DNA from 4 places in the Streptomyces sp. NPDC000229 genome. Region 1 is predicted to be linked to each of the others. Evidence: riboswitches for the same ligand, from Rfam matches in the RefSeq annotation. Region 1 holds a riboswitch; each other region holds the start of a gene.
What was found. Region 1 has a riboswitch for cyclic di-AMP ahead of ABT360_RS08990 (transglycosylase family protein). Riboswitches for the same ligand answer to the same signal wherever they lie in the genome.
Positions count from the first base shown of each region.

Region 1 (3,970 bases):
GTAGGTAACCGGGCTGTGCGACCGGGACCGGTGATCAGCCCTTGAAGCGCGGGAAGGCCGAGCGGCCCGCGTACACCGCGGCGTCGTCGAGGATCTCCTCGATGCGCAGCAGCTGGTTGTACTTGGCGACGCGCTCGGAGCGGGCCGGGGCGCCGGTCTTGATCTGGCCGCAGTTGGTGGCGACGGCCAGGTCGGCGATGGTGACGTCCTCGGTCTCACCGGAGCGGTGCGACATCATGCACTTGAAGCCGTTGCGCTGGGCCATCTCGACGGCGTCCAGGGTCTCGGTCAGCGAACCGATCTGGTTGACCTTGACCAGCAGGGCGTTGGCGGCGTTCTCCTCGATGCCGCGCGCCAGGCGCTCCGGGTTGGTGACGAACAGGTCGTCGCCGACGAGCTGGACCTTGGAACCCAGCTTCTCGGTGATGGTCTTCCAGCCGTCCCAGTCGTCCTCGAACAGCGGGTCCTCGATGGAGACCAGCGGGTACGCGTCGACGAGCTCGGCGTAGTAGTCCGTCATCTCGGCGGCCGAGCGGGACTTGCCCTCGAACTCGTAGGCGCCGTCCTTGTAGAACTCGGACGCGGCGACGTCGAGCGCCAGGGCGATGTCCTTGCCCGGAGCGTAACCGGCCTGCTTGATGGCCTCCAGGATGAGGTCGAGCGCGGCGCGGTTGGACTCCAGGTTCGGGGCGAAGCCGCCCTCGTCGCCCAGACCCGTGGAGAGACCCTTCTCCTTCAGGACCTTCTTCAGGGTGTGGTAGACCTCGGCGCCCCAGCGCAGGGCCTCGGAGAAGGACTCCGCGCCGATGGGCGCGATCATGAACTCCTGGATGTCCACGTTGGAGTCGGCGTGCGAGCCGCCGTTCAGGATGTTCATCATCGGAACGGGCAGCAGGTGCGCGTTCGGGCCGCCCAGGTAGCGGAACAGCGGCAGGTCGGACGCCTCGGAGGCGGCGTGGGCGACGGCGAGGGAGACGCCGAGGATGGCGTTGGCGCCGAGCGACGACTTGTCCGGGGTGGCGTCCAGGTCGAACATCGCCTGGTCGATCAGCCGCTGCTCGGTGGCGTCGTAGCCGACGAGCTCCGGGCCGATCTGCTCGATGACGGCGAGGACGGCCTTCTCGACACCCTTGCCGAGGTAACGGTCCTTGTCACCGTCGCGGAGCTCGAGGGCCTCGAACGCTCCGGTGGAGGCACCGGACGGAACGGCAGCACGGCCGGTGCTGCCGTCGTCGAGGCCGACCTCGACCTCGACCGTGGGGTTGCCTCGGGAGTCCAGGATTTCCCGGGCTACGACGACGTCGATGGACGGCACGAGCATCTCCTTCTGGGATGTGACGCAAGATGTGACGCATGGTGGTGCAGGGTCTCTTTGGCCTTGCGGCAAGAGCCTAACCGGCCCGGGGGCCGTGACCAGCCGACGCCCGCCTCCTGGGACGAAAAAGGGCTCACGCGTCGGCATTGCGGGCAAAACGCCGCGAAACTTACCGACTGGTAGCCAGGGTGTGCGGGGGGCCGCTCAGGAGGGCGGAACGGGAAACCCCGGTCCGGCGCGCACGGGGGAAGGGCGCGCCGGACCGGGGTGGTCCCGCAGGGGGTCAGCTCAGGTGGAGCTGCTGGCCCGGGTAGATCAGGTCGGCGTCGTCGACGATGTCCTCGTTCAGCTGGAAGAGCTTCTCCCAGCCGCCCGCGACCTTCTTCTCGGCGGCGATGGTGCTGAGCGTGTCGCCGGCCTTCACCTTGTACTCGCCGTCGCCCTTCTCGACCTTCTTGCCGGTCGGGGTGGTGACGGTCTTCTTGGACTCGGCCTTCGGCGCGGCCTCGGCCTTGGGCGCGGTGCGCTGCTCGCTGCGCGTGGTGGGCTGCTCGGCCTTGCGCTCCTGCTGAGGCTGGGCCTGCTCGGCGCCGCCGTCGTACGAGGCGTTGGACAGGCCGACGCCGCAGCTCGGCCAGGCACCCTTGCCCTGGCCGGCGAGGACCTTCTCGGCGATCTCTATCTGCTGGGACTTGGAGGCCTGGTCGGCGGTCGAGGCGTACGCGGTGCCGCCGTACGCGGCCCAGGTGGAGGCCGAGAACTGCAGGCCGCCGTAGTAGCCGTTGCCCGTGTTGATGGACCAGTTGCCGCCGGACTCGCACTGGGCGACCTTCTCCCACTCGGCGGCGGTGGCGGCCGAGGCGGTCGTGGCGCCCATCAGCGGGGCGGCGACGGCGACACCGGTGATACCGGCGAACGCGGCGAATCGGGCGGCCTTGGAGGGGCGACGGTGCTTGGCCTTGCCGGAAAACAGCATGGGACATCTCCTCACCGACGCCTACGAGGTGAGCTGTCGGGTTCGGGCGAGTGAGTGGCCCGGCCGCGCGGCACTCCCGGTGCGCGCGGCTTCACCCCAAGCCGGTTCCGTGCCATGTCTCCATGGCCGGGCCCGGCACTTACCTTGGGTCCCCCGCTCCTGCCTTCGGCGCATGACGCGACGACTGTTCCCGTCGACCGGCGGCAGGATTCGGCGTTCCGGTCGATGGGGCCCGCGATGGCGAGCGGTCACGACCGTAGACACAGACCACCCCGAAGTTCAAAGACGGACATCCGGGTCAATCAACCCTTATACACCTGCCCTTGACGGGCGTTTACGCAGGTGACGGGCGGATTGTGCGGTTCGGTCGGCCGCGGGGCGCCGGTTGGGGTGAAGAGATTCATGTCTCACTCCCCCGGAACCGGACATACAGGCTGATACCTACGGCTGATCCGTCGTCAGTTCAAGGCTCTGCCCAGGGAGGATGAGGTCGGGGTCGGTGCCGAGGGTGTCCCGGTTGGCCTCATAGAGGGCCGACCAGCCGCCGGAGACCTTGTGCTCGTCCGCGATGGTCCAGAGGCTGTCGCCGGGGCGGACCGTGTACGCGCCGGGCTCGACGCTTCCCGGGTCGCGTGAAGCGCCGTCACCCCGTGAGGCGTGGGCGTCCTTTTCGCGATCGGTGACCGAATTGCCGGTATCGGCGGGATCGGTGGGCTTGATGGCGCTTTCACCCTCGGGTGCGGCGGGGGTGACCGGCGCGGTGGGGTCGACCGGGGCCGTGGGGTCGGCCGGGGCCGTGGGGTCGGCCGGGGCGACCGGCTCCGTCACCGGCGTCTCCTCCTTGGCCGCCTCGCCGCGGTGCTTGCCGGTGCCGGGCGCGGGGCTCTGCGGCGCGCCGGGCGTCGCCGGGGCGGGCTCCGTGGGCAGGAGCGTCCCGACCGGGTCGGTCGCCCCGGACGGCTTCGCCGCCTCGGGCGCGCCCGGGTCCTCGAACGTCTCGGCCGGATCCGTCGCCTCGGGCGTGGCCGGGGCGGTGCCGGTGGGGTCGGCGTCGGGCGAGGCGGTGGCGCCCCCCAGGCCCGCGATGGGGGCGCAGGTCTCCCACGCCTTGACGCCCGTCGCGGCGTAGACCTTCTCGGCGACGGCTATCTGCTCGCCGCGGCTGGCGAGGTCGGGGCGAGCGGCGTGGGCGAGGCCTCCGTACGACTCCCAGGTCTCCTGCGACATCTGCAGGCCGCCGTAGAAGCCGTTGCCGAGATCCGCGCTCCACATGCCGCCGGACTCGCATTCGGCCACCCGGTCCCAGGTGGTGGCGTCCGCCGCGGACGCGGAACCCGCGCCGAGCAGCGGGAGCGCGATGGCGGATCCGGTCACCCCTGCCGCGACGACGATGGCGGGGGCTTGACGGGGTCGTCGGTGCCGGCCGTTCCCGGAGCGCATGCGGTGCTGCCTTTCGCGTGACTGCTGAGGTGACGGTGAACGTAGCGGCATTCGAACGTCAGTCACAAGTCGATGCAGCGGAGATCACGCGAAGATCACAGAAATGACGATCCGTCAGCTGACGTGTGTCACAAAGGGGGTGAACTCGACCGGGAGCGTACGCAGTCCACGCATAATGAGCCCGCCACGCCACCGCAAATCGGATGGATCCCCCGCAAGCCGGAGATCGGACAGGCGGG
Region 1 covers NZ_JBEPEL010000011.1:52,957-56,926, forward strand. The annotation lists gene eno (phosphopyruvate hydratase) at 35-1,315, opposite strand; gene ABT360_RS08990 (transglycosylase family protein) at 1,599-2,291, opposite strand; cyclic di-AMP (ydaO/yuaA leader) riboswitch at 2,295-2,472, opposite strand; gene ABT360_RS08995 (transglycosylase family protein) at 2,733-3,665, opposite strand; gene ABT360_RS09000 (cytochrome P450 family protein) at 3,846-3,970, opposite strand, start outside.

Region 2 (3,970 bases), on a different contig from region 1:
TGGTGCCGGGGCTCTTGATCTCCAGCGGATTGCAGGAGGTGACCGGAGGAGCTGGTCTCGGGTGCCCGTTACTGCGAGCCTCGGCTGAAGGCGGTACTCCGGAGCGGTGTCCCGTACGAAGTCCTTCCAGAACCGGCCCGCGTCCCCCTCCTCCCCCTGTGGGGGAGGAGCGAGACGGACGAGGTCCTCCTCCAACCCGAGCGCGCTGAGGCCCCCCCGCCAGGACGCCTCGGCGGCGAACATCACCCGGTGGCCACGGCGCCGCAGCACGTCCGCGATCCCGACGCGGTTGTTCGTCGGCCCGTACGCGGTCTCCGGTACGAACAGAACGGTCAGCCGGCGGTGATCGGTCATGGTTCCCCCGCGGTCATGGTTCCCCCGCGGTCATGGTTCCCCCGCGGTCATGTCGGTCAGGTCATGTCAGGCCGGACGCACGCAGCTGTGGATGGGCATGTAGTGGATGGACTCCTCGCGGACGACCTCACCGGGCCGGGGGGCGTGGATCATCCGTCCGTCGCCCCTGTAGACGCCCACGTGGCTGATGTCGTCGTGGAAGAACACCAGGTCGCCGGGGCGCAGGTCCTCCGTCGCGACCCTGGTCCCGGCCCACACCTGCTCCCAGGCCGTACGAGGGAGGTCGACCCCCGCCGCCCGCCACGCGGCCTGGGTGAGCCCGGAGCAGTCGTACGAGCTCGGGCCGGTCGCGCCCCACACGTACGGCTTGCCGATCTGGGCCTCGGCGAAGGCGAGGACCTCGCGGGCCTTGGCGGTGTAGCCGCTGTCGTCCTCCGGGTGCCCGTGCGGGTACGGGTGCGGCTGGGGCTGAGGCTGAGGCGTGGGCGGCGACTGCGCCTCGGGCGGGTGCGGCTGGTGCGGCTGGTGCTGTGGCTGCTCCTGGTGCAGCTCGTGGCGCGTGCGGGCCTCTGCCGCCTCGGCCCGCGCCCGCTCCTCGGCCGTCAGCCGAGCCAGCAGCACCCGTGCCTCTCCCAGCTTCCGCTGCACGGCCTGCTTGGTGGTGCGGAGGGAGGCCTGCGAGGCGGTGAGCGACTCCAGCTTCCGCATCGCCTCCGCCCGCTGCTCCGCGGCCTCGGCCTGCTCGGACCGGTGGTCGGTGAGCGTCTCGTGCCGGTGGTCGGTCAGCCGCGTCCCGTCCACGAGCGCCTGCGGGGCGTCCGGGAAGACCACCGACGCGGTCGGGGCCGGCCCGCCCGAGCGGTACTGGGTGGCCGCGTCGCCGCCGAGGGTGCGGCGGGACTCGTTCAGGACGTCCGTACGCGCGACGTCCGTACGCGCGACGTCCGTACGCCCGGCGTCCGTACGCCCGGCGTCCGTACGCCCGGCCGTGTCGTCGAGCATCCCGCCGGCCCGGCGCCGCTGCTGGTCCGTGGCCTCCTTGGCCTTCTTGTACTGCTGCGTCGCCGTGCCCGCCTGCCGGTAGAGGTCGTCGACCTTTCTCTGTACCTCCTCGACCGTCGGTCCCCGGTCGGGGTCGCCCGGCGCACCCGGCGCGGCGGTCGCGCTCTGTGACGACAGGAGCGTGACCGAGGCCAGGGCGGCGGCCGTCGTGACCCCGACGGCGGGGGAGTGGGCATGCAGGGTCTGCAAGGTGCGCGTTGTGCGCGGCTTGCGATGCGACGCCAAGGCCGGCATCTCCTTCCGTGGACCGCCTACCGGGTCAGCTGTCAGGTTCGGGCGGAACTGGAAGGTGCCCTACGGCCGTGCCCGAGCGGCTGCAGGCCGATTCACCTCGGTCGTACGTGGTGGGTCCCCGGTTCCGAACTGCCGTGGAGGCAGCACGAATTCGGCGTGGGCGATCCGATTGGCGTGGTTCGCCGAAGAGAGAACGGACCGCTTGGGCGAGCACGCTAGCCAACCTGTGGTGGTGCTGTGAAGGTTGATGTTCGATATGCCCGATACGTATTCGTGACCTTGGCGTGATGTCGTCGACTCGGTACGGAGCGTGACGAATCGGGCCTGTTCTCGGCGCATCCGCCGTTCGTCCACGGCTGTCAGTGGGGCGGCCTAGACTCGATAGGCGATGAGCAGCCTCTTTGACGACAGCTTCCTGGCGGACCTCCGGAACCACACCTCCGAGGAGCCCCCGCCGCCCGAGGACTCCGAGGGCCCCGGGCACGGCCCGGCCGCGGAGGAGGTCCCCCACGACCTCTTCGGGGACCGCTTCGACGTGCCCCCGGCCCGGGACGCCCACTACCGCGACGGCGCCCCGCGCCCCGTCGTGGACCCCGCCGCGCTGCTGGAGGGGCTGAACGACCAGCAGCGCGCCGCCGTCGTGCACACCGGCTCGCCGCTGCTCATCGTCGCCGGTGCCGGGTCGGGCAAGACCCGGGTGCTGACCCACCGCATCGCCCACCTGCTGGCGACCCGGCACGTCCACCCGGGCCAGATACTGGCGATCACCTTCACCAACAAGGCCGCCGGCGAGATGAAGGAGCGCGTCGAGCAGCTCGTCGGCCCGCGCGCCAACGCCATGTGGGTCATGACCTTCCACAGCGCGTGCGTCCGCATCCTGCGCCGCGAGTCGAAGAAGCTCGGCTTCACCTCGTCCTTCTCGATCTACGACGCCGCCGACTCCAAGCGGCTGATGGCGCTGGTCTGCCGCGATCTGGACCTCGACCCCAAGCGCTTCCCGCCGAAGTCGTTCAGCGCCAAGATCTCGAATCTGAAGAACGAGCTGATCGACGAGGAGACCTTCGCCGACCAGGCCGCCGACGGCTTCGAGAAGACGCTCGCCGAGGCGTACCGGATGTACCAGGCGCGGCTGCGCGAGGCCAACGCCCTGGACTTCGACGACATCATCATGACGACGGTCCACCTGCTCCAGGCGTTCCCGGACGTCGCCGAGCACTACCGCCGCCGCTTCCGCCACGTACTCGTCGACGAGTACCAGGACACCAACCACGCCCAGTACACGCTCGTACGCGAACTGGTGGGCACCGGTTACGAGGACCTGGACCCGGCCGAGCTGTGCGTCGTCGGTGACGCCGACCAGTCGATCTACGCCTTCCGGGGTGCGACCATCCGCAACATCCTCCAGTTCGAGGAGGACTACCCGGAGGCGACCACGATCCTGCTGGAGCAGAACTACCGCTCCACGCAGACCATCCTCTCCGCCGCCAACGCCGTCATCGAGCGCAACGAGAGCCGCCGTCCCAAGAACCTGTGGACCAACGCCGGCGAGGGCGCCCGGATCATCGGGTACGTCGCGGACACCGAGCACGACGAGGCCCAGTTCGTTGCCGACGAGATCGACCGGCTGACGGACGCGGGCGAGGCCAAGGCCGGCGACGTCGCCGTCTTCTACCGGACGAACGCCCAGTCCCGTGTCTTCGAGGAGATCTTCATCCGCGTCGGCCTGCCGTACAAGGTCGTCGGCGGAGTCCGCTTCTACGAGCGCAAGGAGGTCCGGGACGTCCTGGCGTACCTGCGCGTCCTGGCCAACCCCGAGGACAACGTCCCGCTGCGCCGCATCCTCAACGTTCCCAAGCGGGGCATCGGCGAGCGCGCCGAGGCGATGATCGACGCGCTGGCGCTGCGCGAGAAGATCACCTTCCCGCAGGCGCTGCGCCGCGTCGACGAGGCGTACGGCATGGCGGCCCGGTCGGCGAACGCCGTGAAGCGGTTCAACACGCTCATGGAGGAGCTCCGCACCATCGTGGACTCGGGTGCCGGCCCCGCGGTGGTCCTGGAGGCCGTCCTGGAGCGGACGGGATACCTCGCCGAACTCCAGGCCTCCACCGACCCGCAGGACGAGACCCGGATCGAGAACCTCCAGGAGCTCGCCGCCGTGGCCCTCGAGTTCGAGCAGGAGCGGGGCGAGGAGCCCGGCACCCTGGCCGAGTTCCTGGAGCAGGTCGCCCTCGTCGCCGATTCCGACCAGATCCCGGACGAGGACGAGGAGGGCTCCGGCGTCATCACGCTGATGACGCTGCACACCGCCAAGGGCCTGGAG
Region 2 covers NZ_JBEPEL010000002.1:149,230-153,199, forward strand. The annotation lists gene ABT360_RS02245 (C40 family peptidase) at 421-1,650, opposite strand; cyclic di-AMP (ydaO/yuaA leader) riboswitch at 1,649-1,817, opposite strand; gene pcrA (DNA helicase PcrA) at 2,039-3,970, shown strand, end outside.
Region 2: linked by a shared signal. The riboswitch ahead of ABT360_RS02245 (C40 family peptidase) and the one ahead of ABT360_RS08990 (transglycosylase family protein) in region 1 are both predicted to bind cyclic di-AMP.

Region 3 (3,970 bases), on a different contig from region 1:
CCCGTCAGCACCGACCACAGCGACCAGGCAGAAGAGGGGGCCGACCAGTGAGCGACGCCGCTGTGTCCCTGACGTCCATGGAGTTCCACCCGCAGCCCCGCCCCGGGACCGCCAAGCCGTGGGCCTTCCCCGCCCCCGACCGCGGCACGCTCGGCAACGGCCTGACCGTGCTGCGCTGCCACCGTCCCGGCCAGCAGGTCGTGGCCGTCGAGATCTTCCTCGCCGCCCCGCTGGAGGCCGAGCCCGAGGGCCTCGACGGCGTCGCCACGATCATGGCGCGGGCCCTGTCCGAGGGCACCGACAAGCACTCGGCCGAGGAGTTCGCCGCCGAACTGGAGCGCTGCGGCGCCACCCTCGACGCACACGCCGACCACCCCGGCGTACGGGTCTCCCTCGAGGTCCCGGTCTCCCGGCTCGGCAAGGCCCTCGGGCTGGTCGCCGAAGCGCTGCGGGCCCCCGCCTTCGCCGACAGCGAGGTCGAGCGCCTCGTCCGCAACCGGCTCGACGAGATCCCGCACGAGATCGCCAACCCGGCCCGCCGTGCCGCCATGCAGCTGTCCAAGGAGCTGTTCCCGGCCACCTCCCGGATGTCGCGTCCCCGCCAGGGCTCGGAGGAGACCGTCGCCCGGATCGACGCCGCGGCCGTACGCGCCTTCTACGAGGCCCACATCCGCCCCGCCACCGCCACCGCGGTCGTCGTCGGCGACTTCACCGGTGTCGACCTCGACGCGGTGCTCGCGGACACCATCGGCGCCTGGACCGGCGACAGCGCCGAGCCCCGCCCCGTACCCCCCGTGACGGCCGACGACACCGGCCGCGTCGTCATCGTCGACCGCCCCGGCGCCGTACAGACGCAGCTGCTCATCGGACGGATCGGCCCCGACCGGCACGACCGCGTCTGGCCGGCCCAGGTGCTCGGCACCTACTGCCTGGGCGGCACCCTCACCTCCCGCCTGGACAAGGTCCTGCGCGAGGAGAAGGGCTACACCTACGGCGTACGGGCGTTCGGTCAGGTGCTGCGCTCCGGCCCGGAGGGCGGCGCGGCCATGCTCGCCATCAGCGGCTCGGTGGACACGCCCCACACGGGTCCGGCGCTCGACGACCTGTGGAAGGTGCTGCGCACCCTCGCCGCCGAGGGCCTGACCGACGCGGAGCGCGAGACGGCCGTCCAGAACCTGGTGGGTGTCGCCCCGCTCAAGTACGAGACGGCCGCCTCCGTCGCGGGCACCCTCGCCGACCAGGTCGAGCAGCACCTCCCGGACGACTTCCAGGCCCAGTTGTACGCCCGGCTCGCCGAGACGGGCACCGTGGAGGCCACCGCGGCGGTCGTCAGCGCCTTCCCGGTGGACCGTCTGGTGACGGTCCTCGTCGGCGACGCGGCTCAGATCAAGGAGCCCGTCGAGGCGCTCGGGATCGGCGAAGTGACGGTTGTCACCGGCTGATTGACACGGGCCTTCCCGCGAACCGGTTCAGGACCCCGGCATCACCCGATGCCGGGGTCCAGTCATATGTCCGATTTGTTGCGGAGGTTCGGTGTCTGCCCTGTGGCGTGCGCTACAAAAAACCGTGTCTGTTTGGTGATTGAAAGATCGGCCGCTTAGCGTCTGATGCGCTGCCCGACCGGTACCCGCCGCACCCGCGGCACCGGGCAGCGATCGCCGAGTCCCCATCAGGCGCGAGCCTGGGGAGCCGGGGACCCACGAAGTCCCTGGGGTGAATCGGACGCCTTCGCACCCGTGCGGAGGGGCCCGTAGGAGACCTTCCTGCTCCGAACCCGTCAGCTAACCCGGTAGGCGAGAAGGAAGGAAAGGACCAGCCACTTCATGGCGTTCACCCGTGCCACCGGGAAGCACCGTGCCCCGAGCCGCCTGAGCCGTAAGAGCGCACACGTCGCCGGAGTCGCGGCCCTCGCCACCACCGGCGTCATCGGAACCCTCGCTTCCCCGGCGCTGGCCGCCGCCCCGGACGCCGCCCCCGGCTCGTTCGAGGACACCGGCCTCAACCAGGCGGTCATCACCGACACGCTCGCCGAGCAGGTCGACGCCCAGGCCGAGGCCCAGGAGCTGGAGGCCCAGGAGGCCGCCGCCAAGGCCGCCGCCCAGGCGAAGGCCGAGGCGGAGGCGAAGCGCAAGGCCGAGGCCCGGGTGAAGGCCGCCCGCGATGCCAAGGAGCGCGCCGACCGCGAGGCCGAGCGCCAGCGGCTGAACGCCTTCCAGCTGCCGATCGCGGGCACCTACGTCAGCACCGGCTACCAGACCGGTGGCGCCATGTGGTCCTCCGGCAGCCACACCGGTATCGACTTCCACGCCGCCTCGGGCTCGCGTGTGGTCTCCGTGGGCGCGGGCACCGTCGTCGAGGCGGGCTGGGGCGGCGCGTACGGCAACAACGTGGTGATCAAGATGAACGACGGCACGTACACCCAGTACGGCCACCTGTCGTCGGTCAACGTCTCGGTCGGCCAGAGCGTGATGCCGGGCCAGCAGATAGGCCTCTCCGGCTCGACCGGCAACTCGTCCGGCCCGCACCTCCACTTCGAGGCCCGTACGAGCGCCGAGTACGGCTCGGACATCGACCCCATCGCGTACCTGCGCTCGCACGGCGTCAACGTCTGACCCCTTCCGCTGTTCGGTGAAGGCCCTGGTTCGGGATGCGAACCGGGGCCTTCGTCATCCCACGGCATCCGGCGGGGGCTTCTGGCCAAAAAGAACTCCATGGAATCCTGGTGGCTATCGGAAATTCCGGCCCTCTGCAATAGAGTCACTCGACAGGCGTCAATCGGCTGAGTTTCGCGCGGATCAAGTTGGGGGTTCTGGTATGCGCATTCCAGCGCACTCGGTATGCACGGCGATCCGCGACGACATCGTCACCGGCGTGTTCGAGCGCGGCAGCCGGCTCACCGAGGAGCAGCTGGCCCGCCGTTACGGCGTCTCCCGTGTTCCGGTCCGCGAGGCGCTGCGCACCCTGGAGTCGGAGGGCTTCGTCACCACCCGCCGCCATGTCGGCGCGTGCGTCGCCGAGCCCACCGAGCAGGAGGCGGCCGACCTGCTGGAGATGCGAACGCTGCTGGAGCCGCTGGGCGCCGCGCGCGCGGCCCAGCGCCGCACCGAGGCGCACCTGAAGGTGCTGCGCGGCCTGGTCAGGCTCGGCCAGGAACGGGCCCGTCGAGGCCAGGGGGAGGACCTCCGCTCGCTGGGCGCCTGGTTCCACGAGACGCTCGCCCAGGCGGCCGGCAGCGCGGCGCTGACGGCGCTGCTGACCCAGCTCCGGCACAAGATCGCCTGGATGTACGCCGTCGAACAGCCCGCCCGGCCGATGGAGGCGTGGGCCGAGTACGGCGCGATCGTGGACGCCGTGGCCCGCGGCGACGCCGAACGCGCCCGCGCCCTCACCGCCCTCCACGTCGAGCGCACCGTGACCGCGCACCGGCTGCGCCGCCCGGAGCGGCCGGGCCGGTCGGAGCGGTCGGGCGGCCGGGTTGTGAGGACTTCGCAACATCGCGTAAACACCGCGAGCGCCCGCAATTAACAGCGGCACCGTATACAAAGGCAGGGGAATTCTCGGCGGTAATTTCCCCTGCCCGAAAATGACGCGTGCCGTAAAAGAGGGACGCCTCACCCCGAAAATCGGGTGGGGCCCGGAATCGGAAAGTCTCCGCCGTGCTCGGCCGCGGAGAATGCCCGAGCTCCCGAAACGGCCCGACGGCGCCCGATGCCGGGCCGCGCCGTGCAAGGACCGGCGGCGGCAAAAAGCGGAGCCGTACCGCCCGGTTTCCCAGGGGTACGGCTCCGCGGTGCTGCAAGGGTGACCGGGAGGTCAGACGGTCTCGGGGAGCTCCTCGAGACCTTCGGCGACCAGCTTGGCCAGACGGTCCAGGGCGGCGTCCGCGCCCTCCGCGTCCGAAGCGAGCACGATCTCCTCGCCGCCCTGCGCGCCCAGGCCCAGCACCGCGAGCATCGAAGCGGCGTTGACC
Region 3 covers NZ_JBEPEL010000008.1:52,094-56,063, reverse strand. The annotation lists gene ABT360_RS07170 (M16 family metallopeptidase) at 1-51, shown strand, start outside; gene ABT360_RS07165 (M16 family metallopeptidase) at 48-1,442, shown strand; cyclic di-AMP (ydaO/yuaA leader) riboswitch at 1,647-1,810, shown strand; gene ABT360_RS07160 (M23 family metallopeptidase) at 1,824-2,612, shown strand; gene ABT360_RS07155 (GntR family transcriptional regulator) at 2,815-3,525, shown strand; gene ABT360_RS07150 (HPr family phosphocarrier protein) at 3,814-3,970, opposite strand, start outside.
Region 3: linked by a shared signal. The riboswitch ahead of ABT360_RS07160 (M23 family metallopeptidase) and the one ahead of ABT360_RS08990 (transglycosylase family protein) in region 1 are both predicted to bind cyclic di-AMP.

Region 4 (3,970 bases), on a different contig from region 1:
ACGGAGGCGGGAGCACGCCCCGGTACGCATGCCACCATCCCGCCCCGCCACCGTCCGCGGCCGCTCCCGCCAGTGCCTCCAGCAGGGCCCGCAACCGCGGGTCGTGAACGCCGTAGGCGTCGAGCAGCCGTGCGACGTCCGCCGCCGTCACCCCGCTCGCACCCGTCTCGATCCGGCTCACCTTCGACTGGTGCCAGCCCACCAGCCGTGCCGCCTCGCGGCTGGTGAGGCCGGCGGCCAGGCGCAGTCCGCGCAGCTCCTCACCGAGCTTGCGCCGACGCACCGCCGGGCCGTGCCGAGCGCCTCGCATGACCGCCTCCTCCCGCAGCCGGGCCAACCCCTCAGTCTGCCGCCCAAATCCGGTCTCGCGTCGCAGGGTTCACCGCTTCGAGCGACAGATATATGCATATCTTGGGGGATCGCCCCCAACAGGGGCGACATAAGTGGCAGTCTGGCGCGAAGCACAATCCGAGGCCGTCCTCACAAAACATCCGGTACGTGTCGGAGTCCGGCCCCGGTGGGAAAGGGACAGCGTCGCCATGGCAGACCATCAGGAAGCATCCGTCACTCTGCCGAGCGATCCCGCCTCGGTCTCCACCGCCCGGAGATATGTGGCGGACGTCCTCGCGGAATGGGGCCTCCCCACCGAGGCCGAAACGGCCGACACGGTACGGCTGATCGTCTCGGAACTCGCCACCAACGCCGTCCAGCACACCTTCGGCCAGTCGCCGACGTTCACCGTCGACGTACGGCTGGAGCGCGACGAGCGGCTGCGCATCGGAGTCACCGACAGTCACCCGCGCTGGCCGCAACGGCTGCCCGCCGCGGTCCAGCAGGACAACGGCCGCGGAATGGTCATCATCCGCTGGCTCACCGCGGAGTGCGGTGGCCGCCTCTCGGTCACCCCGACCCCGGAAGGCGGCAAGACCGTCTGGATCGCCCTCCCCTGGACGGTCCCGGTCCAGACTTGACCCTGCCCCGCCGCCGGCCAGGACGCGGCCGTCCGCCTGAGGGCGTCCGCCGGGGCCCGGCCTCTGCTCCCGGCCGCACCAGCCCCGCCGTGCACCCGCGCCCCGCCCTCCGGGACCTCACCCGCCGAGCCCGGTCTCGCGCCCGCACCTGAGGACCGCCGCCGCCGTCCGGGACCTGACGCCCAGGGCATGACCGCCCGCCCCCGCCGCCGGGCCCACCGCCCCGCCCTCGACGCCGGGACCGTCCGTTCCGCCGCCTGTGCCCGGCGCCCGGCCCGGAGATCGTCCGTTCCGCCCCCTGCTCCCGTCGAGTCCCAGCACGCCCGTGCGCGGTCGTCCTCGCCCTCGTGGGGTTCCCGGCCGTCGCGCTGGTGGTCGACCGGCTGGGGCGATGGCTGCGACGGCCGCGTACCGCCAGGGCCGTGCAGGGCGTCACCGGCGGCGGACTCGCCGCCCTGTGTGTGTCTCTGCTGGTCGCTCCGGTGGCCGGGCGCTGAGTCGACGCCGTACGAGGCGGGGGAGGAACCCCCACAGGCCCGCGCAGACCAGCAGGGTGAAGCCGCCCGCCGCCAGGCCCTCGGGGCGGCCGTGCACCACATCCACGACCAGCGACACGGAACAGGTCAGCGCCAGGGCGAGGACACCGAGCCCGATCTTCGCCAGCCGGGACGAGACGGCCACGATGCGGATCTTGGCGCCCTGCTGGAAGAGCGTGCGGTGCAGCGCGGCCGGGGCGGTGAGCAGGACCGTCGCCACGACCGAGAGCAGCAGCGTCACGACGTACATGCCCCGCTGGTAGGAGTCGAGCAAGCCGAAGCGGGGCATGAACGCCAGGGTCAGAAGGAAGGCGAACAGGATCTGCACGCCGGTCTGGGTGACGCGCAGTTCCTGGAGCAGCTCGGCGAAATTGCGGTCGGCGCGCTCCAGGGGCGTCTCGTTGCGCGCGGTGCGGGGGCTCTCGCCGGACATTTCCGACGAGTACCCCCGCACCACGGCTCATGCACGCGGGGTCACGGGAGGATCAGCGGACCCGTCCGTACCAGACCGACTTCGACCAGATCTTGTCCAGCTTCACCACCGACCCCGACTTCGGTGAGTGCCAGATCTTGTTGTTACCCGCGTAGATACCCACGTGGTAGACGTTGCTTCCCCGATGGAAGAAGACCAGGTCGCCCTTCTGCCGGCTGGAGGCGGAGATGTGGCGGGTCTTGTTGTACTGCTGCTGTGCCGTGCGCGGCAGTGTCTTGCCGGCCTTCTTGTACGAGTACAGCGTCAGGCCGGAGCAGTCGAACCGGGACGGGCCCGCCGCTCCGTACTTGTACGGTGCGCCCTTCTTGGACGCGGCGATGTTCAGCGCCTTCGTCGAGTACGCCGGGGCGGCCTGGGCATCCGACACGGCGCCGGGCGCCAGCATCGGGCCACCGACGGCGGCGAGGGTGAGTGCCGAGACGGCACCCGCCCGGGACAGCAGAGACGGGACATGAATCTGCGCGGTCATTGCGCAACCCTTCGTCAGCCGCCTGTGAAGGATGACCTGTCGGGTTCGGACTGGCGAAGTTGCCCGGCCGCTGACGCGGCTTCACCCCAAGGGCGACCGATGGGACGTACATCGTTCGGTCACCCGTACTGCTCGGGTCCTCCACTCCTGCCGATCCACTCCTGTCGACCAGTCATCCGGAACGGCGGCAGGACTCGGCGTCCGCCCGGACCGCCCCGCCGCGGCGGCGGGGGCTTGTCGTCGTGAGGGATCTTGACCCATGTCGAGGGGAAATTCCGAGTCGAAACGGCCGTTTGTGAGGCTCCTCACGACTGATCCGTTCGGGTGGACAGGGTGGATTTGGTGCCCGGCGGCGAGACATCGACGATCCCCGCACCAGCGGCGGAAGGTGATATTCCGCCAGATGTGTACACCTGCTGCGCAACTCGGGTCGTACGAAATTCGTCCGGTTGCGTACGCTGAACGAGGGACCGGTTCTCGTACTCCTGAGCCCATTCGGGGGAGAGCTACGTCGGCCCCACGCCTCGATTCTGAGGCACCGTCACGCGTCCCGCGCGCCGTTCGCCGTCAAGCACCCGCAATGCTCGCGCCAGCGTATGGGCATGCACGTCGCTCTCGCCGCGCTCGTGCATCGACGTCAGGGCGTCGCGCAGCGCCGTCGCACGTCCGACGAGGGCCTGTGCCGCGCGCAGGGCGCTGTAGGTGTGGGTGGCGCGCGCCGGGTTGATCCGCCCCAGGAGGTCGACGACCTCGAGTCAACTGTCGACGAACGCGCATTCGGCTCGGGTCAGGGCGGGGAGCGGCGGGGGCTCGGACGGCGGCCCGATCGGCTCGGGCGGCTCGGGTGACGGCATCGGTCACCGCCTGCGGTTGGCGACGACATGGTCGACCAGGCCGTACGCCACGGCGGCGGCCGCGTCGAAGACCGTGTCGCGCTCCAGGTCGGCGTCGATCCGGTCGCGGCTCTGGCCGGTGTGGCGGGCGAGCATGCCGGCGAGCTGGTCGCGCAGCCGCAGCAACTCCCGCGCGTGGATGTCCAGGTCCGACGGCTGCCCGCGCAAGGGCTCCTCCGTCGCGGGCTGCTGGACCAGCACGCGCGCACCCGGCAGGGCCATCCGCTTGCCGGGGGCTCCGGCGGCGAGCAGGACGGCGGCGGTGGACGCGGCCTGGCCGATGCAGGTCGTCTCCACGTCGCACCGGACGGCCTGCATCGTGTCGTAGATGGCCGACGCGGCGCTGAGGGGCCCGCCGGGGGAGTTGATGTAGAGCGAGATGTCCCGGTCGGGCGCGGCGTGTTCCAGGTACAGGAACTGCGCGATGACGTCGTTGGCGGCGGTCTCGTCGATCGGGGTTCCCAGGAAGACGATCCTCTCCTCCAGGAGCTTGGAGTACGGGTCGAGCGTGCGGCTCCCGGCGCTGGTGCGTTCGGTGAACTCGGGCAGGACGTAACGCGCGGTACGGATCATGACCGTGCCCCCTTGATCTCTGCAAAAAATGTACA
Region 4 covers NZ_JBEPEL010000054.1:7,824-11,793, reverse strand. The annotation lists gene ABT360_RS23775 (helix-turn-helix domain-containing protein) at 1-310, opposite strand, end outside; gene ABT360_RS23770 (ATP-binding protein) at 540-971, shown strand; gene ABT360_RS23760 (DUF6328 family protein) at 1,404-1,940, opposite strand; gene ABT360_RS23755 (C40 family peptidase) at 1,993-2,469, opposite strand; cyclic di-AMP (ydaO/yuaA leader) riboswitch at 2,474-2,646, opposite strand; partial or broken gene ABT360_RS23750 (hypothetical protein) at 2,976-3,323, opposite strand; gene ABT360_RS23745 (ClpP family protease) at 3,327-3,935, opposite strand.
Region 4: linked by a shared signal. The riboswitch ahead of ABT360_RS23755 (C40 family peptidase) and the one ahead of ABT360_RS08990 (transglycosylase family protein) in region 1 are both predicted to bind cyclic di-AMP.